DNA from 4 places in the Peribacillus sp. FSL R5-0717 genome. Region 4 is predicted to be linked to each of the others. Evidence: riboswitches for the same ligand, from Rfam matches in the RefSeq annotation. Region 4 holds a riboswitch; each other region holds the start of a gene.
What was found. Region 4 has a riboswitch for glycine ahead of gcvT (glycine cleavage system aminomethyltransferase GcvT). Riboswitches for the same ligand answer to the same signal wherever they lie in the genome.
Positions count from the first base shown of each region.

Region 1 (7,573 bases), on a different contig from region 4:
AGCTTCAAGAGGGCTGATTTCCTTTGTGAGCTCTTGTCCGTATAGAGAAAGACGTGCTTCAAGGCGAAGAGTGTCACGTGCACCGAGTCCGCACGGCTTTAAGCCGTTTTCTTTTCCAGTTTCCAGAAGCTTTTCCCAAAGTGCTGGCGCCTTGTCCGCTCCTAAATAAAGCTCAAATCCTTCTTCCCCTGTGTAACCCGTACGGGATACAAGCACGTCCGTAATGCCATCCAGATTAACATGTTGAGTAAAGTGGAAAACACTAATTTCCGATAAATTGATTTCCGTTAACTTTTGTAAAATGCCTTCCGCCTTTGGACCTTGAATGGCGATCAGCGCGATGTCATTTGAAATATTACGAAGTGTCATTTCTCCTTTAATATGCTGCTTCATCCAGTCGTAATCTTTCTCAATGTTTGCTGCATTAATCACGAGAAGAAATTTATCATTTTTCAGTTTGTAGACCAATAAATCATCCACTGTCCCGCCAGATGGATAACACATCGCAGTATACTGTGCTTGATTAATGCTAAGCTTTGTTACATCGTTTGTGACAAGGTAATTAATATAGCTTTCTGCATCTTTCCCTTCAACAAGCACTTCCCCCATATGAGAGACATCAAAAAGTCCTGCTTCCTTTCGGACAGCATCATGTTCTTCTATAATGTTTGAAAACTGGACTGGCAGTTCCCATCCACCAAAATCAATGACTTTTGCTCCGTAATTTTTATATGTTTCAAAAAGCGGTGTTCTCTTCAATCCGGTTGCTGTGCTCATTGCTATACCTCCAATTAAGATCTCTTGCTAAATAACTGTTCTTTTACCCTTTTACCTGTTTCGGTCATTGCAAGACCACCAAGTGCTGTTTCTCTAAGTGTTCGAGGCATTTCCTTTCCAATCTTGTACATGGCTTCAATGACTTCATCACATGGAATACGACTTTCAACACCTGCAAGAGATAAATCAGCAGCTGAAAAGGCAATGGATGTGCCAATCACATTTCGCTTAATGCAAGGCACTTCAACAAGCCCTGCAACTGGATCACAAACGAGGCCCAACAATGATTTTAAAGCAATTGCTGTTGCATTTACCGCTTGTTTGGGTGTGCCACCTTTTAATTCAACAATGGTCCCTGCCGCCATCGCCGTTGCAGAACCCACCTCTGCTTGGCATCCTCCTGCCGCTCCGGAAATAAAGGACCGGTTGGCAATGACATACCCAAGGGCACTTGCGGTGAACAATCCCATGACTAAGTCTCTATAGGAAGTTCCGTCATTTTTGTGAAGCGAAAATAATACTCCGGGTAATATACCGGCCGCTCCGGCTGTTGGAGTTGCGACAATGACTCCCATTCTCGCATTGCTTTCAGATGTCGCCAGTGAGAAAGTCATGGCATCGCTAATATAACTTCCTGAAAGAGGGTTACCTTGATTCACGTAATCGTACATTTTAACGGCATCACCACCTGAAATGCCACTTGGTGCAGTAGAGGCGTCTTTTTTTCCGCTCTCAACAGCTTCCTTCATTTTAAATAACCGTTCTTCCATCATACTGATGATGGTATTTTGATCTCTCCCCGATTTTTCTATTTCCATCATTAACATGACTTCACCAATCGTTTTCTGTTTATGTGTACAAATTTCAATTAGCTCGTTCATTGACCGAATTTCCATCATGCACCCTCTAATGACGTTTTTTTCAACACATATGGATGATAATGTGTAGCGAGTACCGAAAAGTCATCGCTAGTGCTTAAACGAATATCAACCATTTCATCGCCAATCATAAAGATTTTAGATAAACCGCCTCCAAGGGATGCTCCACCTACCTTTACCAGCCATTCCCCACGTTTTGCCGTAACGACTGTTGTATTCGGATGTTCAAAATAAGGGCAGCTGTCTTCAAACTGAAATTCGTAATCTAGTCCATGTTCTTTGGTCAGCTCCATGGCATTTTTAATCCTGGAATCATCTGTATCCATGCCCAGTAATCCGCCAAGTAGGGCTTTATCTGTCCCGTGACCTTGGTGCGTTTCAGCAAATGAATCGTAGAAAATAATGTTCGCCTCTTCCGGACAACCACCTAATAGTTCATGAATGAACCTCCCCATCGATACAGCACCAGCAGTATGAGAACTAGATGGCCCTACCATGATAGGGCCGATAATGTCAAAACAACTTTGGAATTCCATGTTGTTTCTCCCTTCTTAGACCGTTATAGACTGTTGAAACAATGGATATCCGTCACAAATCGCTTTTGTTGTTTCTTTTACTTTTTCTAGAACAGCTGTATCTCCATTGCTCTTTAAAACAGCCGCAATCACTTCTCCGATTTTAACCATTTCTTCCTGCTTCATACCACGTGTCGTTAAAGCCGCTGTTCCCATTCGAATGCCACTTGTGACAAATGGGCTTTCGGTATCATAGGGAATCGTGTTTTTGTTAACTGTTATACCCGCCTCTTCTAGTAATCGTTCTGCTTCTTTTCCGGTTAAATTCCATTGGCGAACGTCTAAAAGGACGATATGGTTGTCCGTTCCACCTGAAACAAGAATTGCGCCTGCTTTCTTTAATGTTTCGCCAAGTGTTGCTGCGTTTTCAATGATTTGTTTGGCATAGATCTTAAAGCTCGGTTGCAATGCTTCTTTAAAGGAAACCGCCTTTGCCGCAATAATGTGCATGAGTGGCCCACCTTGAATCCCTGGGAATATAGCTTTATTCATTTTCTTTATCATGTCTTCATCATTTGTTAAAATGATGCCGCCACGTGGACCGCGTAAAGTTTTGTGCGTTGTGCTTGTCACCACATCCGCATATGGGATGGGAGATGGATGAAAACCTGCTGCCACAAGCCCCGCAATATGGGCCATATCCACCATCAGTTTTGCTCCAACTTGATCGGCGATTTCTTTAAAACGTGCAAAATCAATTGTTCTTGGGAAAGCACTTGTCCCCGCAATAATCAATTTTGGTTTTTCTTTTTTCGCGATTGCTTCAAGCTCATCATAGTCTATCAAGTGAGTATCTTCTCTCACCCCATAAGACACAATATCAAACCATTTCCCCGAGATGCTGACGGGACTACCATGAGTTAAGTGTCCTCCATGCGAAAGGTTCATCCCCATCACTTTATCGCCCGGCTGAAGCAGCGCATAAAAAACAGCTAGATTTGCTTGTGCACCTGAGTGTGGTTGTACATTTGCATACTTAGCACCAAACAGCTTGGTTAGGCGTTCAATCGCTGTTTGTTCCACCACATCTACATATTCACAGCCTCCATAGTAACGCTTCCCTGGATATCCTTCTGCATACTTATTAGTGAGGACAGACCCCATGGCTTCCATCACTTCTTTACTTACGAAGTTTTCTGATGCGATTAATTCTAACGTATTATGTTGTCTTTCCCTTTCATTTTCCATGGCATTATAAATCTCTGAATCATAGTTTTGTAGACTCATATTCAAATATCCTCCTCGATTTTCTTCCAAGCTCCCTTTCCTCACAAAAAAGGACAGAGGAAAGGCAGGATAAATATCCCACCTTTCCTCTGTCCTTTTTACCTGAGAGATTACCTTCGGTATGAAACATATACAAAACAATCTGTCTTGTAATATTCTTTCATCAAAAGGATTCCCCTTTGGTGGCTTTTCAGCTCTCTCCAGAGGTGCGTCCAATTGTAGTCTTTTTACCTGAGAGTTTCTATCCCAAGGTTTTTTTGGGAATTGCTCCTTCGGTGCCGAATCGATTTCTTCGGTCTCTCCCACAATTATCATCCGCTTATATAAACTTCCATTATAATTGCATGTTAACGGGTTTAAATGAAAATTTCAATAATTATCTGAAAAAACTTTATTTTCAGAAATTCAAACATGGACGGTATAGATCTTTCTGACAGTTCATAAAATAAGAAGTTATTCGTTATGCAAAAATCAAAATTGTTAACTGCTTTTCTGAATCCCAACAAGTTTCTGTATCTAGGAACCGCTCCACTTTTGAACGGTTGCTAAGAAAAGCGCAAGATGGGAAAGGACATATTGTCTAAATTTTTAAACAATGGATGTTTGAAAAAAAAAATTAAGGTATTGCGAGATTTGCGAGAATCCTTGAAGCAATAAAGATTGCTTAGCAACTTCCTCTTTGTCCCAACCACTTGATATATTAGCTATAACGATAATTGCTAGAACCCATACCCACCACTTCTTTGGCTTCTTTAGATTGATTTTCTTTTCCATACTCATTTTGAATTCTTCTCCTTTACCTTACAGTTTTACTTTCTACGACTAAGTCACCACCTCCACTTCCCTGTATTAATAGTAAGGTAATTACTTTTCATCTCCTTGATTTAAATGCCTTTTTTTCAATACCCCTGTTTAAATCTTGATTTTAAATAGGGAGGGTATGAATCAGCACCGGACAGGGAATGGGATTTTCCATTCCCTGTCCGACAGATGCATATTGAATGAGATAAGTAATCGTTTGGGTAGGTAAAGTAAAAACCCATCTTTTATTTATTTAATATGACTCTCAGTTCACCAATTTAAGTATTCATGCAATGGACTTAAGTCTACTATCAATCAAGTAATCATTTCTTTATAGCTATTTGGATTCACTTTATTTACAGTAAAATCAGCTATAGCAACTTGGTAGTAATTTGATAATTTATTTAACATTAGATCTAATTCTTTATTGCTATATAACCCTACTATCACTTCATTTAAAATAACTGTATTGTTTCTTTCCATTTTATTTTCCTCCTTTTGTTTGAAAAATTTTCCATCCTTCATTTGCATGTTAGATCTGATGGAAATGAACATTAAATGATTTCCTAATGAACGATGGCTCATCAAGAAAATGGCGATGACGGGAGTGGCTGTTTGTAAATCAAAAGCAGTTTCGGCCATCCATTTTGCTTCTCAAGAAGAATTCCATATCTACTCTTTTTATTTTTTTCTAATTTTTCATCTTAGAAAATGCTCTTTCCGTTAAATCCATAGGCCCTGGACGAATAACCAAACCGCTTTTTCCATACTCTTGCTACATTCTCAGAGTTATAGTCAAGTTCCCTTTTTTCTAATAATTCAAATCCTTCCCCAATGTCATCCATTTCGTTATCAATCCCATTGTTGGTCATTTTCAAGAAGTGACCACTCCCTCCTTTTCCTGCATATAAATATCCATTTTCTACAGATATATCTCTGAAAATGGGCTCTACTATGCGCCAAGCTTCAAGGTCTCCTCCAATCTTGAAACAAACACCTTTTCGAGCACCTTCCTTTCCTTCAGAGGACACGACATCCATAAAGTTCACACCATATCTCTTTAGCCTATTGTACCGGCGAATGGTATCCTTATAGTAGGAATTTCCAGATTGAATTAAAATATCGCCAATATTTAGAAACGGTGTCACTTCACTAATTACTACATCAACTGAATCTGGGGGAACCATAAGCCAAATAATTCGGGGTTGCTCTAATGATTTAATGAGTTCTACTATATTAGTTGTTCCCTTAGCTCCGTATCTTTCCATTTCTTCTACAGCACCGGAATCTAAATCATAGGCCACAACGTCGTGGCTTTCTTCAATTAGGTTTTGACCTAAGTTTAATCCCATTTTTCCTAAACCGATTAATCCAACTTTCATCGTGATGGCCTCCTTTTTAGAATAGAGTTCTTCTAATTTGTGCATCTTTCCTTTTACATATTGGTAACTTCGTTAGATTTAATTAGTATAAAAATTCACCTTATTTATCTAAAGCCCCTGTTGCTTTAAATAAGGGTCACAGTATGCATTTCCGTCATTTTAGGATACTTAAACGCATTCCTGTCTAAAAATTTATTACGTAGAAAAGTCATTTAATCCCCCCGTATTCTTCCGTGATTTCAAAATTATGGTATAGTAAGATTCTAATGGATGTACCAAGAATAGTTCTTGCGGTGATGATCCTCTATGTATATAAAAGTATAATATCTATATTTTTTAATTGTAAGTACGCACTTTTTTATTATATAGTATTATAAAGTACACTATTATTTTATGACCTGGGGGGAAAATAAATGGGACATCTGCGTGACAAGACGTTTTACTGTGAAAAAGAATTGACACTTTCTATTATTGGCGGTAAATGGAAAATGCTTATTATGTGGCATCTAGGGAAAGAAGGAACCAAGCGATTTGGGGAACTAAAATCTATGATTCCTGAAATTACGCAGAGAATGCTCGCTAGCCAATTGCGAGAGCTCGAAGATGACCTAATTGTTCACCGTGAAGTCTATCCTGTTGTTCCACCAAAAGTTGAATATTCTCTAACCAAAAGAGGAGAAAGTTTGATGCCAATTCTTGAATCCATGTATGACTGGGGCAGTGAGTATATGGAGACTGTCTTGAATAACCAAGCAGATAGAAAAGAAGAGTCCCTCTAGTAGAAAAAAGCTTCCCTCATGAAGGATTAGAAAATAATCCTTTTTGCCTCCTTTTTGAAAGCGCTATCTTTGTTGTGGACATATTAAGGAATATAACGTTAATTAGATAATTTGGACACAAAAACCACATGGAGAAACCTTTATAAAGGTTTCCCATGTGGTTTTTTAGCCTATTAACCCATATCACCGGACAGTATGATTCGAACTGAATTAGATCAGTTGCTTTAAGCTCACTTTACGGTCAATTTAATTGCCGGTAAGAATAAGTATCACGCTTATCTTTTTGAATCGCATTTTCCCTTTAACAACTTCTACATAATAGTGCTTGAAACACAATCCTTCAACGAATTTTTCAATAAGCAACTCTAGGTATATTCCCTTTTGCTTCCTTTCTTCACTTTACATATAGTATACTTTTAAACACTATATGATATAAAAGTGGGTACTTCTCATTTAAATAATTACAGAATACAATAAATGTAGTATCAAACAAAAATTATTTAAGGAGTGAAGTATTTATGAAACTTCAATTAGCATTAGACCTTGTAAACATCCCACAGGCAATAGAAGTAGTGAGAGAAGTAGAGCAATTTATCGATGTAGTAGAAATTGGAACTCCTGTTGTAATTAATGAAGGTCTTAGAGCAGTAAAAGAAGTTAGTGCAGCATTTCCTAATTTAACAGTATTGGCTGACTTGAAAATTATGGATGCTGGAGGATATGAAGTTATGAAGGCATCTGAAGCTGGTGCTTCAATCATCACAGTTCTGGGTGCGACGGATGATGCAACAATCAAGGGTGCAGTGGAAGAAGCTAAAAAACAAGGAACACAAATTCTTGTTGATATGATCAATGTAAAAGATATCGAAAAACGTGCGTACGAAATTGATGCACTGGGCGTTGATTATATTTGTGTGCATACAGGGTACGATCTCCAGGCTAAAGGAGAAAACTCATTTGAACAGCTTCAAACAATCAAACGCGTTGTTAAGAATGCCAAAACTGCTATAGCAGGCGGAATTAAATTAGATACATTGCCGGAAGTCATTGAAGCACAGCCTGATCTTGTCATTGTAGGCGGGGGCATTACTGGACAAGATAATAAAAAAGCAGTAGCTGCGAAAATGCAAGAATTAATTAAACAAGCGACTTAT
Region 1 is NZ_JBBOOF010000002.1:90,280-97,852, reverse strand. Features, by position in the region: gene gcvT (glycine cleavage system aminomethyltransferase GcvT) at 1-777, opposite strand, end outside; gene sdaAA (L-serine ammonia-lyase, iron-sulfur-dependent, subunit alpha) at 792-1,673, opposite strand; gene NYE65_RS26285 (serine dehydratase beta chain) at 1,673-2,191, opposite strand; gene glyA (serine hydroxymethyltransferase) at 2,207-3,457, opposite strand; glycine riboswitch at 3,544-3,664, opposite strand; glycine riboswitch at 3,667-3,772, opposite strand; gene NYE65_RS26275 (hypothetical protein) at 4,046-4,237, opposite strand; partial or broken gene gnd (phosphogluconate dehydrogenase (NAD(+)-dependent, decarboxylating)) at 4,820-5,640, opposite strand; gene NYE65_RS26265 (winged helix-turn-helix transcriptional regulator) at 6,054-6,419, shown strand; gene hxlA (3-hexulose-6-phosphate synthase) at 6,938-7,573, shown strand, end outside.
Region 1: linked by a shared signal. The riboswitch ahead of glyA (serine hydroxymethyltransferase) and the one ahead of gcvT (glycine cleavage system aminomethyltransferase GcvT) in region 4 are both predicted to bind glycine.

Region 2 (7,573 bases), 4.5 Mb from region 4:
AGAGCATACGTGTCGCAGCATAAAGACCGGAGTTCGCCACTGACAAAAGTGCTGTAAGAATGATGAAGTTCATGATGTCAGCAGCATACGGAACTCCGAGACTATCAAGTACAACAACGAATGGACTTTCTGAGATACCGGCTTTTTCCCTTGGAATCAGCGCCGAAAGTACAGTGACAGAAAGAACAAAGAAGAAAAGGGTTCTCCAAACGGTTTGTTTGATGGATTTTGGTATGACCTTTTCCGGGTTTTCACTTTCTCCTGCGGCTATTCCGATTAATTCAGTGCCCTGGAAGGAAAAGTTCACTGTAATCATTGTGATTAGCAGGGCCGATATCCCATTGGGGAAAAGACCCTCAGCGAAAAAGTTGGAGAAAAATGGAGCTTCTTGTCCACCTTTCATATCAATCAAACCAAACATAGCTGCACCGCCAACGATGATGAAAAGAATGATGGCCAATACTTTTATGCTGGAAAAAACAAACTCCGATTCGCCAAATGCCTTTGCTGATAAGGCGTTTAGTGAAAAGATGAGAAAAGCAAAGATTGCACACCACATCCATACGGGTGATTCAGGAAACCATCTTTGCATTAGCTGTCCTGCTGCCAGAAACTCTAAGGCAACTGTAACGGCCCAACCTAACCAGTATAGCCATCCGATGGCAAACCCGGTTCCAGGACCGATGAACTTAGTCGCATATGTTTGAAACGAACCGGAAACAGGCATGGCAACGGATAGTTCACCTAGGCAAAGCATCGTTAAATACATGATGAAGCCGCCGACTATGTAAGAGAGGATGGCACCGAAGGCTCCTGCTTCATGAATGGTATAGCCTGAACCGATGAAAAAGCCCGTACCAATACATCCCCCTATTGAAATCATAAATAAATGTCTTGCTTTCATGCTCCGTTTTAATTCATTTGGTTGATTTTCTGCTGTTTTCATTGAAAAACTCCTTTACCTGATGGGTGCAAACGGTTTCATTTATGCTGGGACGTTATTAGGGAATTTGTGTTCTTACAAGTCTAATACTTTTGATTTTGATTCTTAGATGATGTCGAATTCCCTCCGAAAAGAGATTACTTCTGCATTAAAAAAGCATGATTCAATGAACATAGGTACCTATGCAGAATTTATTTCGAAAGCGCCGCTTAATAAAGAAAGAGAAGCCAAGCGTCAGGAAACTAGGGATGTAAATTGATTCATGTCGATCATCCGCCAATGGGAAGAAGCTCATAAACGAAGTATGGGCTTTTCCCTATGGAGCATCACTTTAACGAACTCTCTATCTTTCTATCAAAAACAAAGTGTCCGATTATTTAACATGAGCCAATAAATCAGGAGTGATATGATCTTCCGCTCCATATAATAATTTTTCCCCAAGCAATGAGCCCATTAATGCGACAGCTACTTCAGCCGTTTTATTATGCTCGTCCAATATTGGGTTTATCTCAACAAACTCTGCTGATGTAATGATATTAGCTTCAGCTAGCATTTCCATGGCAAGATGGCTTTCACGGTAGCTAATGCCTCCCATTACAGGCGTACCGACCCCAGGTGCATCATCTGGATCAAGACCATCAAGGTCAAGTGATAAATGTACAAGATCCGTACGTTCTTTCAGATAGGCGATTGATTCTTCCATCACTTTTGTCATACCCATTCTATCAATCTCATGCATCGTATAGACTTTAATTCCTTTTTCCCTGATTAACTCTTTCTCACCTTGGTCTAAAGAACGGGCACCAATGATGACAATGTTCTCTGGTTTGACCTTTGGAGAATATCCGCCGATGTTAGTCAGTACAGGGTGGCCAAGACCCAAACTTACGGCTAGGGACATACCGTGTATGTTTCCTGATGGGGAAGTTTCGGCAGTATTTAAATCTCCATGTGCATCATACCATATTACCCCTAAGTTTTCAGTATGCTTCGCTAAACCGGCTAATGTCCCGATAGCAATGCTGTGATCTCCCCCTAAAACTAAAGGAAAACGATTTGCTTGGATGACTTCATCCACTTTTTGACTCAATTTTTCATTACCTTCTGCTACATCCTGCAGATTCTTTAAATTTGTGTCACTATCACTTTGTGCTCTTTCCTGTATTTCTACTTTAATATCACCTTCATCACGGACAGTATAGCCAATGTTTTCAAGTCTTTCACTTAATCCTGCATATCTGATGGCACTAGGCCCCATATCCACTCCTCTTCTAGTTTGACCAAGATCCATTGGCACACCAATGATTGAAATTTGCTTTTTCATATGTAATTCCTCCTTCGATTTTTCTACCCTAGTATAAGGGTAAAAGGATAGATGACTCAACTCGACATTTTTTTGAATATTTATACGATTGAAAAAAGGGTAAAAGTCCTGGGTTTAAATTCCTATTATTGATTATTTATGAATAGGATACATTACCATGTGGGGTATGAAGGGAATTGGCTGAATCCCTTTGAAATCTGCGATTGTTAAGATTTTTATTCCAGGAATGGAAGTGATAGCGTTACCAATCGGAATAGGTGGCCGAAGGAAGATTCTGAAGATATTGAATATATTATACTGGTTACATTTATTCATCAAAATGAGCGGTTTCACCTAAAATGCATGGAAGGATTTTTCATTTTTATATTAAAAAAATTTTTTTGACGTGAGAATAAAGAACTTTTTTTCTAATGTGGTTAACCGCGAGAAACGATTCATTACAAAAAATAGGATAGATTACTAGAGGAAAGTGCCATTTTGAAGGGTTTGTTTCACATATACAAAAAAGGTAAAGAGTGGCTGCCCTTTACCTTCCTGTTAAAATATAAGTTGGTTTAAAACCTTTTATGCCATTCCTCATTTAGGTAGATCAGACGAATCAGAGGAAGGTAGTGGGAAATTAAGTGGAGTCTGCCCCGCTTTAATAAGCAACCATTAAGATATATGAATGCTCATATTTTGATGAGAAAGGGATTATTTTAGAATAGCGTTGGTAACGCTTTCAAAATTACTTGACATACTTAATCACAACTACTATTCTAAATGTACCAAATTGAATAAGCGAATGACAGTTGTGGGAGAGTGCAATGCGACACAAGCCACCGAAGGAGCAAGTTCCAAAAAGACCCTTGGAACAAATCTCTCAGGTAGATGGAACCACAACTGGACGCACCTCTGGAGAGCGCGTATAAACAAGTACGCCACCAAAGGGGAAAGGTTCTATTTAAAATGGAGCTAAACTCTCAGGTAAAAGGACAGAGAAGGGTAGAGAACGCTACGTTACCCTTTTCTGTCCTTTTTTGCGTGCAAAAAAGGTAGTAAATCATACTGTTTTTAATAAACTTCATAGAAAAGTAGATGTAGCGGGAAAGAGATTTTAGTATCTCGAACCGTATTAAAATTCAGAATAATCAAAAAAGACTAGGGGGAAAATAAAATGAGTTTAAAACAAAATGATTTAACCATTTTTGAAGCGATTGAGAAGGAAGGACAACGTCAACATCAAACCCTGGAATTAATTGCATCAGAAAACTTCGTTAGCCCAGATGTATTAGAGGCAATGGGAAGTGTGATGACAAATAAATATGCAGAAGGTTATCCAGGAAAGCGCTATTATGGTGGATGTGAATTTGTCGATGTGGCAGAACAAGCAGCTATTGAGCGCTTAACAAAACTTTTTGGTGCAAAATATGCAAATGTTCAGCCTCACTCAGGTGCACAAGCCAATTTCGCAGTTTTTTTCGCACTGCTGCAGCCTGGTGATAAAGTGATGGGAATGAACCTTTCACATGGTGGCCATTTAACTCATGGAAGTCCAGTCAGCGTTTCAGGAAAATGGTTTGAAGTTGTGTCCTACGGAGTTAAAGAAGATACTCAACTAATTGATTATGATGAGTTGGAAGCTATCGCAAAGAAAGAAAAACCTAAATTGATTATTGCAGGGACAAGTGCCTATCCAAGAACGATTAATTTTGCACGATTTAGAGAAATTGCCGATCAAGTTGGTGCAAAACTTATGGTGGATATGGCTCATATAGCCGGGCTGGTAGCAGCTGGTCTTCACCCGTCCCCAATCCCATATGCAGATGTTGTGACAAGTACAACTCATAAAACATTGAGAGGACCGCGGGGGGGGATCATTTTAACGAACGATGAAGAAATTATCAAAGCGATTAATAAATCCGTGTTCCCAGGAATTCAAGGCGGCCCACTCATGCATATCATTGCAGCAAAAGCGGTTGCTTTCAACGAGGCTTTACAACCAAGCTTTAAGGATTATGCGAAACAAGTCATTGAAAATGCTGCAACACTTGGCGAAACATTAAAAAATGAAGGTGCAGCCCTTGTTTCTGGTGGAACTGATAATCATATTGTCCTTTTAGATTTGCGTCCTTGGAATTTAACAGGGAAAGAAGCAGAGAAACTATTAGAAGAAGCGGGCATTACCGTTAATAAAAATACGATTCCCTATGATCCAGAAAAGCCATTTGTTACGAGCGGTATCCGAATGGGAACAGCAGCTTTAACAACTCGAGGCATGAAGGAAGAAGAAATGGTGAAAATTGGCGAAGTGATTGCAACTGTTCTAAAGAGTAAAGGGAATAAAGACGTTCTTCAGAAAGCAAGAGAAACAACCAAAGGGATTTGTGATGTTTATCCGTTATTTCAACAGCCAATTACTGTGTAAATGAGGTAATTAAAGTCATGTATAAGGTATAGGAAATGGTATGCCAAGGACCCTTCGAGAAACGTCTTTTGGAGGCCTGGCGATGAAAGAAACCGGTAAACAGGAAAAGAACATCTATTTTGAAAAAAACATAATTGGGGGTAAATCATGGGTACTGAAACAGCATTAAAGCAAACACCGCTTTTTGAAGTATATAAAAAATACGGAGCAAAAGTTATTGATTTTGGTGGCTGGGCTCTGCCAGTTCAATTTACCAGCATTTTAGAAGAGCATGAAGCTGTTCGAACAGAAGCAGGACTTTTTGATGTTTCTCATATGGGAGAAGTACTTGTGGAAGGGAAAGATGCCGAGAGTTATATTAATTACCTTGTTACAAACGATGTAACAAAACTTAGCATCAATCAAGCACAGTATACCGCAATGTGCTATCCAGATGGCGGAACGGTCGATGATTTATTAGTTTATAAATTAGGGAATGAAAAATATTTACTCGTTATTAATGCCGCAAACATTGAGAAAGATTACGAATGGATGAAGCAGCATGTAAAAGGAGAGATGACGATCCAAAATATTTCGGAAGACATCGCTCAGCTTGCCATCCAAGGTCCAAAGGCAGAAAGCATTTTGCAAAAGTTAACGGAAATAGATTTATCAGAAATTGGCTCTTTTAAATTCGCCCAACATGTCAACATCTCCGAGATTACCGACATACTTGTATCCCGTACAGGTTACACAGGAGAAAATGGATATGAACTTTATTTAGCAGCAGACAAAGCGGTAGTACTCTGGGAAAAGCTCTTAGAAGCAGGAACCACGAATGGATTACAACCATGTGGACTTGGTGCACGGGACACGCTTCGACTTGAAGCACGTCTTGCACTCTATGGACAGGAACTCAGTAACGATATCAGCCCGCTTGAAGCAGGAATCGGCTTTGTCGTAAAGACGAACAAAGAAAGTGACTTTATCGGAAAATCTGCTCTTACAGAACAAAAAGAAGCTGGATTAAAACGAAAATTAGTAGGGATTGAAGTAACAGGCAGAGGGATTCCGCGTCATGGTTACAAGGTAATTTCTAAAGGTGGAGAGGAAATAGGTATTGTTACATCCGGAACACAATCACCATCTTTGAAGAAAAGCTTAGGTCTTGCCTTGGTATCAGCCGACCAAGCTGAAGTGGGGGCGCCGATAAAAGTGGAAATTCGTAATAAACTGATTGAAGCCGTTATTGTTAATGCACCATTCTACAAAAGATAAGTGGAAATATTTTAATAGAGTTATCGTGTAGTTTTAAGTCGAATTCGGTTACTTTGCATGCAGCCCGAAATCGACAACCTGCTATGAGTAAATTATCTAAAATATATTCTGAATTATGGCAATAGTAAAAAAGAAAAGGGGAAAATACAATGACGAAAGTAATATCAAGTTTACGATATAGCAAAGAACATGAGTGGGTGCAACAATTAGAAGGAAATCGTGTACGTATTGGAATCTCTGATTATGCACAAAAGGCGTTAGGTGATATCGTCTTTGTTGAAAATCCAGCGATTGATGATGAAGTAAATGTCAATGAATCGATGGGAACGATCGAGTCAGTTAAAGCAGTTTCCGAACTTTACTCACCTGTTTCAGGTATGGTAGTTACTGTAAACGAAGAGTTAGAAGGCGCTCCAGAGACGATTAACGAGCATCCATTTGAAGCAGGGTGGTTAGTCGAAGTAGAAATGTCCAATCCAGAAGAATTAGATTCACTTCTAAACGAAGAAGAATATCAAGCATTTACTAATGAAGGAGAGGAATAATATGACAGCCACTTATAGATACCTCCCTGATACGAAACAGGACCAAGAGGAAATGCTCAAATTTTTAAATATTTCTTCTATAGATGAGTTATTTGAAGATATTCCAGCTGAAATTAGCCTGCAGGATGAGCTAAACATTCCAGAGGCGGTTCCTGAACCGCTTCTTTTGAAAAAAATGAATCAGCTTGCTACAAAAAACAAAAATGCAAATCATTACCCAACTTTCCTAGGTGCGGGTACATATGATCACTATATTCCAAGTGTGGTAAATCATATGATTTCACGTTCCGAATTTTACACAGCTTATACACCCTACCAACCGGAAATCAGTCAAGGTGAATTACAAGCAATTTTTGAATTTCAAACGATGGTTTGTGAGTTGACAGGAATGGATGTGGCTAACTCTTCCATGTACGATGGTTTTACATCGCTTGCAGAAGCTGCATCACTTGCCGTTGCATCTACAAGACGTTCAAAAGTACTTGTATCCAAAGCGGTACATCCTGAATCCCGAGCTATTTTACATACAGTAGCCGGAGGTCCGGGATACACAGCTGAGGAAGTAAATCTTGCTGATGAGGTTACAGATTTAGGGAAGCTGCAAGAACAAATCGATAAGGAAACTGCTGCCGTAATTGTTCAATATCCAAATTTCTTCGGTTCCATTGAGGATTTAAACGCAATTAAGAAAATTGCGGAAGAAAAAGGTGCCCTTTTAATAGTAAGCTCCAATCCACTTGCACTAGCACTCTTGCAGGCTCCTGGGAAACTTGGGGCAGATATTGTGATCGGTGATATGCAGCCATTAGGAATCCCGATGTCCTTTGGCGGTCCACACTGCGGCTATTTTGCGGTAAGTAAGAAACTCATGCGCAAAATCCCAGGACGTATTGTAGGGCAAACAGCAGATGAAAAAGGACAACGTGGATTTGTGTTAACACTGCAAGCGCGTGAACAGCATATTCGCCGTGATAAAGCCTCATCCAATATTTGTTCCAACCAGGCATTAAATGCTCTTGCCTCCTCTATTTGTATGGCATCACTTGGAAAGCAAGGGATTCGTCAAATGGCACAGCTAAATATTGAGAAAGCTGATT
Region 2 is NZ_JBBOOF010000001.1:5,135,557-5,143,129, forward strand. Features, by position in the region: gene NYE65_RS24630 (amino acid permease) at 1-946, opposite strand, end outside; gene rocF (arginase) at 1,317-2,267, opposite strand; glycine riboswitch at 3,152-3,255, shown strand; gene glyA (serine hydroxymethyltransferase) at 3,424-4,674, shown strand; gene gcvT (glycine cleavage system aminomethyltransferase GcvT) at 4,822-5,931, shown strand; gene gcvH (glycine cleavage system protein GcvH) at 6,081-6,476, shown strand; gene gcvPA (aminomethyl-transferring glycine dehydrogenase subunit GcvPA) at 6,478-7,573, shown strand, end outside.
Region 2: linked by a shared signal. The riboswitch ahead of glyA (serine hydroxymethyltransferase) and the one ahead of gcvT (glycine cleavage system aminomethyltransferase GcvT) in region 4 are both predicted to bind glycine.

Region 3 (7,573 bases), 2.6 Mb from region 4:
GCATGAAACTCACGAGTATTTGCTTCAAACTCACGAGTAAAAGCATGAAACTCCCGAGTATTTGCTTCAAACTCACGAGTAAAAGCATGAAACTCCCGAGTATTTGCTCCTAACTGACGAATAAAAGCCCGAACCTTCTGAAGAGAGTATTTTTTGTTGGCTCGGAAGCAATACGATGCATTTTACTGAGAAAGCTTCATATTTTATGATATATAGTCATTCTTTATCAGGGTGGCTATTTATTTTGGATTTTTAATGCAACTGAGTCATCCCCAGTGACCATGAATGTAGATTATTCCTAAAAGCAATTCTATTATTTGGAGAATATATAATGTGAGGCGGAATGTTAATGTCAAATAGATCTCAGTTCGGTGTTATCTTGATTTTAATAGCTTTCGTAATATCGATTACTTTTTGTTTGAATCCGGAAGTCTTATTAAGAGGTGGATATGATTTAGCTATTGATGGCCTGGTAGTATCCAGAACCTTGATGATTATTTTTTCGTTGTATTTATTAGTTAAAATAGGGGATTTGTTTATAAACAGAAAAGATTAATAGTCTAAAATGAGGTTTCCCATCAACAATATTGAGATAAAGGACACTATGCTTGGAAGCCGAGAATAAGGAAGGCTCAGTCTTTTGACTGAGCCTCCAATGTTTATTGATCCATAACCAGTTTCAAAATTTGCTTCATATATCGTTAACGGATTTAGGTTCCAACTGAACCGCGTGCTTTCTGAAAGCAATACTCACCGTGATCATCACAATGAAATTGACTGCCAATGCAATGATTCCCACATTCAAATCTTTTGCTGCTTGCGGCAAGGATGGAAACAAGGTCCCTATTGTCGATTGACTGAGTGTAATGCAGATTACGATGGCCAATCCGGTAATGATGCCGGCGATTGCGCCAAATTTATTGATCGGATTATTCCTTTTCAGACTAAAGAGAAGGGATGGGAAGAGCTGTGTGATGAGACTGTATCCCATAAGAATTAATGCCGACATCGTTTCACCGCCGTTTAAGGTGAAGTAGACGGCTATAAGGGCAATGATTGGCACAAGGAACTTTGCCAATCGTACAATATGGCGATCGGATACGTCAGGTGCAAATTCCTTATAAACGTTTTTCGCGAGCAGTGTAGCGACGCTCATCAAAAGCATGGATCCCGGCACCAGTGCGGTCAACAATCCAGCGCCGCCGATTATGCCTATAAACCATGGATCAAAGGTCTCGATTGAAAGGCGCAGCAATGAGAGGTCTGCATCTGCCCCAACGAGTCCGGGCACTTTCAATATAGCTGTAAACCCAACGAAAAAGACGAATAAAAGCATGAGTGTATATAAAGGGCTGATGATGGCGTTCTTTCGAAATACCTTGCCGCTGCGTGCTGAATAAACAGCGCTGAAAACTTGTGGCCACATATAGAAACCGAATACGAGCAATATTACCGTGGAGATGAACCATGATACGCTAAGCCCCTGATCAGGGAACTTTAGAAAACCAGGCTTGGCGGCATCAACCGCTTCAAACATCGGCTGAAATCCGCCAAAGTAATGAATCGGCAGATAAATCCCCAAAAATCCTATTATGGCAACCATCATGATATCTTTAATGACAGCGGTCCAAACTGAACCGTGGATACCGGAGATCATCACATAAATGGTAAGGCTGATCGCCCCCATCCAAACTGCCTCAGACATTGAGATGGCACCATAAGATGCTTCTGAGACAATGATCCCCAATCCTTTCAGCTGCACGACAATCACTGGAATCATCGACACCACACCGACAAGTGCAGCCAAAATACCTAAACTGGGACTCTTATATTTGCTTACAAAGAAATCGGATTGAGACATCAGTTTATTTTCTTTGGCATATCTCCATATTTCCGGAAGGAGCCAATAGGATAATACGTAAGACAAAGTAATGTAAATTAGAACATATAGAGCGGGTGCACCCTTGCCATAAGCCCAGCCGCTGCCGCCAAGGAAGGAGAAGGTCGTATAGATTTCCCCAGCCATCAGCAGAAAGACGAATATCGCACCAAAACCGCGTCCGCCGACCGTCCATTGTTCCAAGTCCATATCTTTTCCTTTTGAAGAGCGTATTCCTAAAAATATCGATAGAAGTAAAAATGCTAAAATGATTAAGAGAGCAATATTCATTCCTGGTCACCTTCCCGATTCCTGGGATCCAGCTTATACATGATGCCGAGTATGGCAGAGGTAAGGACCACCCACATAGCCATCCAGAACATATTGAAAGGCATCCCTAATACATATGGTTCTATTTTATTAACAAAAGGTAGAAATCCCAGTATGCCTATAAAAGGAACTAGTGTAAGAATATATATAATCTTCATTAAACAACCCCCTCCGTTTTAAATAAAGTGAAACGCCCACCAATGGGTGTTTATTCTTCAATGCCACTGATGGATGGGTGAACCAAACCGGATGGAAAATTCATACATGACGGAAAAGGTCCGATAATCTATATTAGCTTACACTATTTTGATATAAAATTTAATGCAGTTGCCTGATATATTTTAGCAAAAGTGTGCAGAAAGCCGAAGGCCTAATATGTTCATATGCAGATAAAGCCTTGAATTCATATTGAGTTCAAGGCTTTATTTCCTTTAGCTATCTTTTTTTCCGATAATTATATAGTATCACCAAGAGGATGAACCAGATTGGGGTCAAGAGCAGTGATAGCCGTGTAGCTTCAGCGAATAGCATAACAATAAGGATGAACAGGAATAAGCCTAAAATGACGTAATTGATAAAAGGTGTAAAAGGAGCCTTGAAAGTCGATTCGGCTCTTAGGTCGGGCCTTGTTTTCGAATATTTGATATGGGAGATCAAGATAATGCTCCATACCCATATGAAACAGATGGCACTGATGGTAGTCACGACAGTAAATGCCTGTTCCGGTATCAGCTTGCTTAATAATGCCCCTATTGATACAACGATTGTGGATGTGAATAAGGCATTGCCCGGAACAGCGTGTTTATTTAATTTTTCCAGTTTAGCTGGGGCTTCGCCATTCCTGCTTAACGTATAAAGTATTCGGCTCGTTGAAAATAAACCGCTGTTGCATGCAGAAGCAGCGGATGTCAAAACGACGAAGTTGATGATCCCTGCAGCGACTGGAATGCCGATTAACGCAAAGACCTCTACAAATGGACTGCTTGTGGCATCCAGTTGTGTCCATGGGTTGACGCAGAGAATGACGAATAGTGCACCAACGTAGAAAAGCAAAATCCGGACAGGGATTTTATTGATGGCAGATGGAATGTTCTTTCGCGGGTTCGCCGTTTCTGCTGCAGAAACCCCGACCAATTCGACACCGACAAATGAGAAGACGACCAACTGTAAAGATAACAGGAATCCGGAAATGCCATTGGGGAACATGCCGCCATGATTCCAAAGGTTCGTTAGGGAAACCGTTCCGGTATTGGTATTGAAGCCGAGGATTAGAAGGAAAATTCCTACGATGATCAAGGCGATGATCGTGATTACTTTAATGATGGCAAACCAGAATTCCAATTCGCCAAAGATCTTAACGGTCAATAGGTTCAATCCTAACAGAATGACCAGACAAAGCAGAGCCGGAATCCATTGAGGGACATCAAACCAATATTGCATATAAACACCGACAGCTATGATATCGGCCATTGCGGTCATAATCCAACAAAACCAATATGTCCAACCGGTCACGAAGCCGGCCCATGGACCGACATATTCAGTTGCGAATTCAGTGAATGATGTGTACCCTGCATTGGATAAAAGCAATTCCCCCAGGGCCCTCATCACAAAAAACAAGGCAATCCCTATTATCATATAAGAGAATAATATGGAAGGACCTGCTAATTGTATGGCTTTTCCGGAACCTAAAAATAAACCGGTGCCAATGGTTCCTCCTATTGCAATCAGTTGTACATGTCGATTTTTTAAATCTCTTTTTAATTCTTGTTTAGCCAATTCGTACGCCCCCGTTTTTATAGTCTTGGTAGTGAATGTTTACCTGCATGGTCTTGGAGAGAGGGACGTGATTGTCGTCCAGCTTGCCTTTCCCATTTGTTGTTTTAGTCCAATCACAAAATGGACATTAAAAAAAGAGATTGGATAATACCAATCTCTTAAAGGGCTCAGAATAACAATATATCATTCGTTACTCTTCTGTCCTTTTGCCTGAGATTGTGAATCCTTCGGCGCTGCATCTTGTACAGTCTCTCCAGAAGCTGCTCCTGCTATAGTGTCATCCACAGCATTCATCGCTTGCTTGTATGCGGTTGTGAAGAAATGTCAGTCAGTGATGATTTTTCACTGCTTGATCATTTCATTATGCTTATAAAATAATATTGGAATTCTATCATCTATTTTTCGGTAGGTCAACAAATTTTTTGAAATGAAACAGGCATTATCTGTAGTTTAATAGTGGTCTGTATTTAACATAAGGTCTAAGCAGAAGTGATTGTTTTCTACTCATTATGAACGATCACTATAATAAAATACTGAACATCATTTTTTTAAAATGATATTTTCAGATTTGAAAAATCAACAAGATATTATTGGCAACTGTTTATTTCAAAAATACAATTGTATTTTTACAGAATATTTACTATTATAAGATAAGAAATCATAAATGAAGTGTTATTGATATTTTTTCGATAGAGCATTTCTAACTGCAATAATTAATAAGTTCGTGGTAAGGATAGAAAAGCATTACCGATATTGCATCTGGAGGAGTTAATCATGTCGAACAAGGAATTAAAGAGAGGGCTGGAAGCACGTCACATTCAAATGATAGCTTTGGGCGGAACCATCGGAGTCGGGTTATTCATGGGATCTGCGAGCACGATCAAATGGACCGGGCCCTCTGTAATGCTTGCTTATGCCATTGCAGGTATTTTTATATTTTTCATCATGCGTTCCATGGGTGAGATGCTTTATTTAGAACCGACTACAGGTTCTTTTGCAACCTTTGCGAGCACCTATATACATCCTTTGGCAGGTTATATGACTGCTTGGAGCAATTGGTTTCAATGGGTAATCGTCGGAATGTCCGAAATCATTGCGGTTGGGCTGTATATGCAATATTGGTTCCCGGAGTTACCGGCCTGGATACCAGGTGTAGTGGCCATGATCATCTTGGGAGCGGCCAACCTCATTTCCGTTAAATCCTTTGGGGAATTTGAATTCTGGTTTGCACTTATAAAAATCATAACGATTATATTGATGATCGTTGCCGGCCTGGGCCTTATCTTCTTTGGAATAGGGAATGGCGGGGATGCGATTGGATTATCGAATCTTTGGGAAAATGGCGGCTTCTTTACGGGAGGCTGGACAGGATTCTTCTTTGCGCTTTCGCTTGTCGTGGCTTCCTATCAAGGCGTTGAGCTTATCGGCATCACAGCCGGGGAAGCGAAAAACCCAACGAAGACCGTAACAAAAGCGATTCAATCAATTATATGGCGCATTTTAATTTTCTACATTGGTGCCATTTTCGTCATTGTGACAGTATTCCCTTGGGATCAACTGGATGACTTAGGCAGTCCGTTTGTTTCGACCTTTGCCAAAATAGGTATCACTGCAGCGGCAGGCATCATTAATTTTGTCGTCATCACTGCGGCGATGTCTGGATGCAACAGTGGGATTTTCAGTGCAGGTCGTATGCTTTACACACTGGCATTGAATGGCCAAGCTCCGAAAGTCTTTGCTAAAGTATCTAAAAATGGAGTTCCGGCATATTGCACGATCGCTGTACTATTAGGGTTGGGCATCGGGGTTATCCTGAATTACCTTGCACCGCCGCAAGTATTCCTTTATGTGTACAGTGCGAGTGTTTTGCCTGGGATGATTCCATGGTTTGTCTTACTTATCAGTGAGCTTAAGTTCAGAAAGGTAAATGCCGCTGAAATGGAGAAACATCCGTTCAAAATGCCGTTGGCCCCTTACAGTAACTATGCGACAATAGCCTTTTTACTGATGGTGCTGGTAGGTATGTGGATCAATCCTAGTACAAGAATTTCCTTGGTTGTCGGGATCGTTTTCCTAGCCTTGGTAATAGCAAGTTATTACATGCTGAAAATGGATAAACGAACACCATTGGATGTTAAATCCGATGATGAGATTTCAGGATAAGAAATTCTAGTAAAAAGCCCTTCTCTAATTCGAGAAGGGCCTTTTTTGTCCTTGTAGACCAATGGTGGAATTCACGAGTAAAACAGCGAAACTCACGAGTAAAACAGCGGAATTCGCGAGTAAAGTCGTCGAATTCACGAGTAAAACAGCGAAACTCACGAGTAAAGTCGTCGAACTCAAGGGTAAAACAGCTGAACTCACGAGTAAAGTCGTCGAATTCACGAGAAGACGTTGAATTCACGAGTAAAACAGCAAAACTCACGGGTGTAGCTAATTTGCCCCCGTAACAAGGGGGAGGAGCAGGGGGAATGTATCTTCATGCCAGTTTTTTTCATAGGATGTTACATATTTACCCGAGGAGGGGTTTATCTTTTGGAAAGAACAAAGCTTACCGGGCGTATCGTTACACCTAATGATGCTGAGTATGAGCGTGCCAGGATAAATAATAACTTAAGTTTTTCTAAATTCCCAAAGGTCATTGTGTTTTGTCAAGATTCCGATGATGTGTTGAATTCATTGAAGTGGGCCCGGGAAAATCATGCACCTTTCCGGGTTAGGAGCGGCAGGCATAGTTATGAAAATTTTTCATTAGTGAATGGCGGTCTAGTCATTGATATTAGTGAAATGTACAATATCAAGGTCAATCGTGAAAAAATGATCACAAAAATTGAAGCCGGAGCTGATTTAGGGCGAGTATATAATACGTTATGGAACTATGGCACGACGATTCCGGCAGGGACCGAAAGCAGTGTTGGTGTTGTAGGTCTTACGCTCGGCGGTGGAATAGGTATGTTAACGAGGCGCTTTGGACTTACTTGTGACAATCTGCTTGAAATAGAAATGGTAAGGGCTTGTGGAAAGAGGGGAGCCAAACTCATTAAAGCGAATAGGAAAATCAATAGTGATTTATTTTGGGCATGCTGCGGGGGAGGAGGGGGAAACTTTGGCATAGTCACTTCTCTTACTTTCAGGGTAACCCCTGTATCAAGGGTTTCCGTTTTCTCCGTCACATGGGGGTGGGAAGATTTCGAAGCGGTGTTTGAAGCCTGGCAGGATTGGGCCACTAAAGCTGATGAAGGCTTAACTTCAGAAATAGAATTCAAGGCAAAGGAAGCAAACGAAATTTTTGCTAAAGGTGAGTTTGTTGGAACGTCACATAGATTGAAGCAGCTATTAAAGCCTTTGACAAGAACCGGCTCACCAATAAATGTCATGATAAAGGAAGTCCCATATATTGAAGCCGTAAGATTCTTTGATTATCCAGCTGGAAATCAACCGGCGCATCGAAAGAGGTCAGGATCTTTCATTGAAAAAGCTTTTCCACAGCAAGCAATCGTAACTATGAAACATTTTTTAGGAAATGCGCCAAATGAAAATGCAGCCATTTGGCACCAATCCCTAGGAGGAGTGGCGGGCCTTAAAGAT
Region 3 is NZ_JBBOOF010000001.1:3,276,892-3,284,464, forward strand. Features, by position in the region: gene NYE65_RS15890 (sodium:solute symporter family protein) at 692-2,170, opposite strand; gene NYE65_RS15895 (DUF3311 domain-containing protein) at 2,167-2,367, opposite strand; gene NYE65_RS15900 (amino acid permease) at 2,645-3,985, opposite strand; glycine riboswitch at 4,174-4,252, opposite strand; gene NYE65_RS15905 (amino acid permease) at 4,760-6,148, shown strand; gene NYE65_RS15910 (hypothetical protein) at 6,213-6,383, shown strand; gene NYE65_RS15915 (FAD-binding oxidoreductase) at 6,521-7,573, shown strand, end outside.
Region 3: linked by a shared signal. The riboswitch ahead of NYE65_RS15900 (amino acid permease) and the one ahead of gcvT (glycine cleavage system aminomethyltransferase GcvT) in region 4 are both predicted to bind glycine.

Region 4 (7,573 bases):
ATGGGGATGAAATTAGTTTGGATAGTAAAGGAAAGATAACGGTCGTTGAGTAGGAGAGAAGTGAATATACGGCATTCCGATGGTGGGTATACACTATCTGAAACCCTTATTGTCCTCGCTATTTTTGTACTCCTAATTTCCATCGGTCCTAATCTATATCCAAGCTTCACTAAAGGAATGGAAAATAGGCTTTTTCTTTCACAATTTCATGAAGATCTTTTCTATGCTCAACAGTATGCCATCAGTCATAAGAGCTTGATTTACCTCCATATTGATAATACCGAAAAGATTTATACCGTTTCGTCTTATAAGGAGGGGATCGTTTTAGAGAGAAGCATACCAGAGGATATCCAGTTTTTAAGCGGCACTTTGGGGTTCAGCTTTCATTTTAATCAATATGGAAATGCATCCAAAGCCGGAACGATTATGATTGATACATCAAAGGGAAAGTACAAGCTGGTCCTCAATATCGGTAAAGGGAGGTTCCGGATTGAGAAATTGTAAAGGGTACGTCTACCTTGAGCTGATGGCCGCATTTTCTATTTGTATATTACTGGCCCTTGCCATTTTACCAATTCTTGAAGAGGTATTGACGCAGCGGAAAGATATTCCCGTAAGGACCGAAGCCCACCATTTATTATATGAAAGATTGACGGCGTTCATGGATGGGGAGATTCAAGCAGTTGGTCAGGAAATCATTTACAAAAAAAGAAGCTTTGAATTGTTTTGGAAGGACCATGGGGATTTCCCGGGAATGATTGAAGGGTGTGTACGCTATGAACATGAAACGGGTAATTGGGAATCCATTTGTGATGCTGCGAAAAAATGATGGCTTTACGATGATCGAATTGCTTTTTTCTTTATTGATTTTAATGACGACGTCGCTTTTTGTTCTGCAGCTCTTCTCGATCATACACACCCAGATGAGGTCCGTTGATAAATTGCATCCTAAGGAGTGGGAGGTCTTTACCATGCAAGTGAAGCAGGAGGTCCGGAGTTCCAAAGCACAAGATGTAATGGGAAATAAATTATATTTGCTTTCAGGTGAACAATTAGCATCGCTGGAACAATATGAAGATAAGGTCCGAAGACGAGTGGATGGTATGGGGCATGAGGTCATCTTGCAGAACATTTCGGAATTCCAGGTCAATAAGGATGGCAGTGTCATTGTTATAAATATAACGGATAAAGCAGGGACCACTTTCAGTCGAAGATTTCATCCTTTCTTTAGGAATGATACGAAAATTGATGAATAATCAAAAAGGAGTCGTTTTCCCGATGGTCATGATTGTGGCGAGTGTTTTCATCATGTTCACGATACTAATGATCGACCAGTTTATCATTGATAAAAAGTTTTATAAAGAAGTGGAAGAGTCACTTGTGGCCGACCATCTTGTCCATCTAGCCATCAAGGATGTGACGGCAGAGTGGGGCGAAGAGATTCCGAAAATCATCCAAGGGGAAATATCATATCCCAATGGTGTGGTGCGATATTCCTTAATGAAGCAAGAAGGTCCTTACGTCTATATCGAGTTTTCTTCCAAAACTAAAAATGATCGAGAGGGCAGGGTCATCATTCAATACGATAAAGAAGCGGGGGAAGTGAAAGAATGGTTGGAGAAGCAAGCTGTGTAATAGCAAAATCAACAACATTTTATTAGGGAACGCGACAGGTTTACGGTGAAGGGAGCAAGGAAAGGAATAAAAAAAGCGTAAACCGGACATACTTTGCGTAGGGTGATGATTTTATATGTCTACAAACGCTTATATTAAATATCTGACGCAGCAGCTTGTCGAGTATTTCAATCTGACGAAAAAAGAACGAAAGGAAAAACGCCTTCACAGAAAAGAGGATAAAAACCAGGGTATGTCACATTGGTTTGGCATTGTCCCTTTTGCTTTGTCGATGTTTATAAGGAAAACGATCAAAAAGTAAAACAGATGTCCTGAACTTGGACATCTGTTTTTTAGTTATTTACTTATCCCAACGCCCTATCTGAAAGGTAAAATAATCCTCCGTTGATGATGGATATTCTGATGTTGGGTTCATATTGTGCTTTTAGTGCTTCTTTTTCGGTATAATAGCTCTCACTTTTTTCGTCCATATCCTTGTAAAAATGCTCCAATAAATTCAAGTCATTCTGCCAGCGCAGCATTGCTTCCTCCGCCCAGGAATGGTCATCATCCTCGAAACTGGTTCTGATGTATGTATCAAGTCTTGCCAATCCACTCTTGGGCATGATCAGAGGTGAAAGCGTAAAGGAGTAATCCGGTATTTTCGGGGTGACGTTAATAGGTAAAACCCGATGGTGAAACCCTTCCATTATTTCACCCGAGATTAAATTCAATCCGATTGACATGAAAGTATCTTTTTTGCGGTCGCATTGATAGGATATTTTCACATTCAGGGTCAGCCAAGGAAACAAAGGATTATTTCTGCCTTTTGATGGAGGCGTATTCTCAAAAAGTCTAGTATACCCTGCCAGCTTTTTGGTTGATTGAATAATCTGGTGAAGACGAGGGGAGCCAAAATGAATCATTTCTCCTTTTAAATCGGATGGAGCTTGTTCTGGATCGGTAATGAAAGTGATTTGTGCCGGGTTCGGAACACCTCCTGTTTTTTCTAGATAATGCCAATAAAAGGGTCTGTTCATTAACTCTTTATCCATCTCAATCGTCAATTGCACTGTAAGATGGGTTGGTGCATTATCCAGTATTTCACAATCATTGGCTTTAAAGAAAGTGATTAAAAAATCATGAATTTCCCGTTGCTGCATGAACCTCACCTTCCTTCATTGATTGAGCGAATTGGATCAACGATGAAAAATTATCCATCTTGATTTTCATTTCGCCTTCTGTTTTGGACTCGCCGACCACATCAATTAAATATTCTTCAATGTTGTTAATATCCAGTTTGGTTAGAATATCATCCAATTCACCGATTACTTTTTCAAATAAATTTATTTTTTCGTATAGTAACTTCAGTATATGTTCTTCAACTGTATTTTTCGTGGCAAAGTTATAAATCATCACATCTTCTTCCTGACCAAGGCGGTGAATCCGTCCAATTCTCTGTTCAAGCCTCATTGGGTTCCAGGGCAGGTCAAAATTAATCAAGTGATGGCAAAACTGAAGGTTTATCCCTTCCCCGCCAGCTTCTGTTGCGATTAATACCTGAATATTCTTTTGGAATAATTCACGCATCCAGTCTTTCTTTCCGCGCTTAAAACCGCCTCTGAAAGGAACAGAAGAAATTCCATTCTGCTGTAGGTACCATTGGAGATATAGTTGAGTCGCCCTATATTCCGTAAAGATAATCACTTTGTCATCAATTTTCTTGATCAGTTCCAAAGCTTTTTCAGCCTTTGAGTTCTGGACCGTTTCATTCACTTTAGTAAATAAATCATCAAGCTTTGCCAAAAAATCAGGGGAAGGCTGATCGTATTTATCTCTCATATTCTTTAATGTATAAAAGACAGCCTCTCTGCTGCTGCATGCTTCCCTTTGGAGAGTGAGAGCCGAAAACGCGCTTCCTTTTGATCCATCCGAAATTGGCTTGAATTTGGAAACAGCATCATACAATGCTTGTTCCGTTGGAGAAAATTCAATGGTGATGGTTTCTACATGCCGTTTTGTCCATTCGATGCCAGTATCGGCCCTCCGGTTTCGAATCATGACAGTGTTGACCAGTTCCTTTAGGTGTTCATCTTCAATGATGTTCCGGCCTTTCCCTTTATACTTTTCCGAAAAGAGCGAAGCATTTCCCAAGTGGCCCGGTTTCAATAACGAAACGAGGTGGAATATCTCCTCGACTTTATTTTGAATCGGAGTGGCTGTCAGGAGTAAACAAAATTTCTTTTTCAGATTTTGGACGAATTCATAGTTCTTCGTCTTATTATTTTTAAGTTTATGAGCTTCATCAATAATGATGAAGTCATATTCCTGAGTAAAGATGATATCTCGATGTGGAGCGCGTTTCGCTGTATCAATGGATGAAATGACCACATCACAGGAGTCCCAGACATAACTTTTTCTCTGAACGACTGCCGGAATATGAAACTTGGTATTCAATTCAAATGCCCATTGTGTGACAAGGGAAGCCGGAACAAGGATCAATACTTTTTTTACAAGGCCCCTAATCATATACTCTTTTAGGATCAAGCCTGCTTCAATTGTTTTTCCCAGCCCTACCTCATCAGCCAAAATGGCTTTTCCATTCATCTTTTCCACTACTTGCTTCGCCGCTTCCAATTGATGGGGAAGCGGGGTTAGCTGAGGAAGGTGCTTGGGCGCCTGTAAACCTTCAAAATCAGGGATGATAAGGTTTTCCTCCATTTGAACCGCCAACTTATAAAGCTCCCAATTTCCCCATGGACCGTCATTTTCCATCTTTTGCAGAAACTCGTCATTCCATTCAGAATTGAAGGATATATTGATTTTCATAGAAATAACTCCCTCTTAAATCATAATTTCCTTAATATAAGGTCAAAACCCGAACATTTCATATGTGAAGTAAGAAAAATATTTCTTTTTCAAAAAATATTGCAGAGATAAGTTTCTTAGGGTAGGATATAAGTATATTTAGAAAATTCCAATTTCCAAACGCTACAAAGAATTTTTGTACATCGATTTTGCAGTTCGCGTTTTCTTAGTATGGGCTATAGGCTCCTAATTTATCCAAGATTACTGAAGGAGATCAGTCAAACGGTTTCTGAAGTTTTAGGAGAATTGGCAGAGAATGCATTCCATTTATGCTCATAGGTTTTACCGATGCTTGGGGCTTATCCGCTTCCTTTCAATGGTAGACCATTTATATGCGGGTGAAGATAAGGGGAGAGACTACGGATGTAGCGCCGAAGGAGCAAACTTAGCAGTGAATCTCTCAGGCAAAAGAACTCTTATTGGACGCAACTCTGGAGAGCGCCGCCCGTTATGGGACGGCCACCAAAGGGGAAAACCTATTACATAGGTAAACTTTCAGGTTTCAGGACAGAGAAAAAGCTCAAACGGGCTTTCTCTGTCCTTTTTTGTGCTTTTTTCACATCATGAATCAGGATATATCTGATGCGTAATGACAAGAAGCTTTTGATAATGAAGCCAATTAATTTTTAAAAAAATCTGAAGGGGGTCATTTTTTGACCAATTTAAAAAGAACACCACTATTTGAGATTTATCGTGAATACGGAGGTAAAACGATTGATTTTGGCGGCTGGGAACTTCCTGTCCAATTTTCGGGTATAAAGGATGAACATGAAGCCGTACGGACAAAAGCGGGGTTATTTGATGTTTCCCATATGGGGGAAGTCGATGTTAAGGGGCCTGGGAGCCTTTCCTTTTTACAGAAGATGCTGACCAATGATATATCAAAGCTGCAACAGGGCGGTGCCCAATATACCGCCATGTGTTATGAAAACGGAGGCACGGTTGATGATCTTATCGTGTATAAAAGGGCTGAGGACGACTATCTGCTCGTGGTCAATGCAGCGAATACAGAAAAAGATTTCAATTGGCTGCAAGCTAATTTAACGGAAGATGCGCAAATTACGAATGTATCAAGTGACTATACACAGCTGGCACTTCAAGGACCAGCTGCAGAGAAGATATTACAAAAACTATCCGGAAGTACTGACTTAAGTGAAATTGGATTTTTCAGGTTCAAGGATAATGTCATGATTAACGGTATCTCCACGCTGGTATCCCGTACTGGATACACTGGTGAAGATGGTTTTGAAATATATAGCGACAGTAAAAATGGTCCTGCCCTCTGGAAGGCGATTATGGATGCCGGTAAGGAAGAGGGGGTTCAGCCGATTGGTTTAGGTGCTCGTGATACCCTGCGTTTTGAAGCGAAACTGCCGCTGTATGGGCAGGAGCTTTCGGCGGACATCACCCCGATAGAAGCCGGGATTGGTTTTGCAGTAAAAGTGGATAAGGAAGTTGATTTTTTCGGGAAAGCCGTTCTTGCTGAGCAAAAGGAAAAAGGGGCTCCCCGGAAGCTTGTGGGAATTGAAATGATTGACCGTGGCATTCCACGTCATGGGTATAAGGTCTACAGCGGAGATGAAGTCATTGGCGAGGTCACGACTGGTACCCAATCGCCAACATTGAAGAAAAACGTTGGATTGGTACTTATCGATAAGGAATTTTCGGTGCTGGATGCGGAAGTCGAAGTGGAAATCCGTTCCAAACGTTTGAAAGCCGTTATAATACAAACACCTTTTTATAAAAAACCACGTAAATAGAGGGGAATGGTCATTAGATGAAACATCGTTATTTACCCATGACAGAGCAAGATAAACAAGAAATGCTGGAAGCGATAGGGGTATCCGCTGCTGAAGAACTTTTCAATGATATCCCTGAAAGCGTTCGTTTTCAAGGAGAATACGATATCAAGCCTGCTAAATCGGAACCTGCATTAATGAAAGAATTATCAAGGCTTGCTGCAAAGAATGCGGACCTTAAAAATTATGCTTCCTTCCTTGGTGCGGGTGTCTATGACCATTACGCGCCGGTCATCGTCGATCATGTTCTTTCCCGTTCTGAGTTTTATACGGCGTATACACCGTATCAGCCTGAAATTTCACAGGGCGAGCTTCAAGCAATCTTTGAATATCAAACGATGATATGTGAATTGACGGGCATGGATGTGGCTAACTCCTCCATGTATGACGGCGGGACGGCGCTGGCTGAAGCAGCGATGCTTGCTTCAGGACAGACAAGGCGGAAGAAGATTCTCATTTCAGGAACCGTTCATCCTGAATCAAGAGAAGTTGTGAAGACATATGCAAAAGGGCAACGCGTGGAAGTGATCGAAATTCCTCATAAAGACGGTGTGACGGACTTAGCTGCTTTAAGGGAATTGGCGAATGATGACATTGCCGGAGTGATCGTGCAATACCCGAACTTTTTTGGCCGGATCGAGCCATTGAAAGAAATGGAAGAAATCATTCATGGCGTCAAGTCCATGTTTATCGTTTCCAGTAATCCGCTTGCATTGGGAGCTTTGACATCCCCTGGTGCACTCGGTGCAGATATCGTAACGGGGGATGCTCAGCCATTCGGCATTCCAGCGGCATTCGGTGGCCCTCATTGTGGATATTTTGCGGTTACTAATAAACTTGTACGGAAAGTTCCGGGCAGACTCGTCGGTCAAACGGTCGATGAGAATGGAAAAAGAGGGTTTGTCCTGACGCTTCAAGCCCGTGAACAGCACATTCGCCGTGACAAAGCCACATCCAACATTTGTTCCAATCAAGCTTTGAATGCCTTGGCAGCTTCTGTTGCAATGACCGCGCTTGGGAAAAAGGGTGTCAAAGAAATGGCCGTGCAAAATATTCAAAAAGCACATTATGCGAAAAAAGCAATTATGGCAAAAGGGGTGGAAGTGATTTTCGACGGTCCTTCGTTTAATGAATTTGTCATTAAACTGCCTGCTCCGTTTTCAGAGGTCAATAAAAACCTTTTTGAAAAAGGGATGATCGGCGGCTTCGATTTAGGAACGGTTTATCCTGAATTGAAAGACCATATGCTGGTTGCGGTAACTGAACTAAGAACAAAAGAAGAAATTGATGCA
Region 4 is NZ_JBBOOF010000001.1:660,888-668,460, reverse strand. Features, by position in the region: gene comGC (competence type IV pilus major pilin ComGC) at 1-53, shown strand, start outside; gene comGD (competence type IV pilus minor pilin ComGD) at 61-504, shown strand; gene NYE65_RS03270 (hypothetical protein) at 491-829, shown strand; gene comGF (competence type IV pilus minor pilin ComGF) at 777-1,256, shown strand; gene comGG (competence type IV pilus minor pilin ComGG) at 1,249-1,635, shown strand; gene NYE65_RS03255 (YqzE family protein) at 1,751-1,936, shown strand; gene NYE65_RS03250 (YqhG family protein) at 1,980-2,777, opposite strand; gene NYE65_RS03245 (DEAD/DEAH box helicase) at 2,755-4,443, opposite strand; glycine riboswitch at 4,821-4,908, shown strand; glycine riboswitch at 4,912-4,995, shown strand; gene gcvT (glycine cleavage system aminomethyltransferase GcvT) at 5,136-6,242, shown strand; gene gcvPA (aminomethyl-transferring glycine dehydrogenase subunit GcvPA) at 6,260-7,573, shown strand, end outside.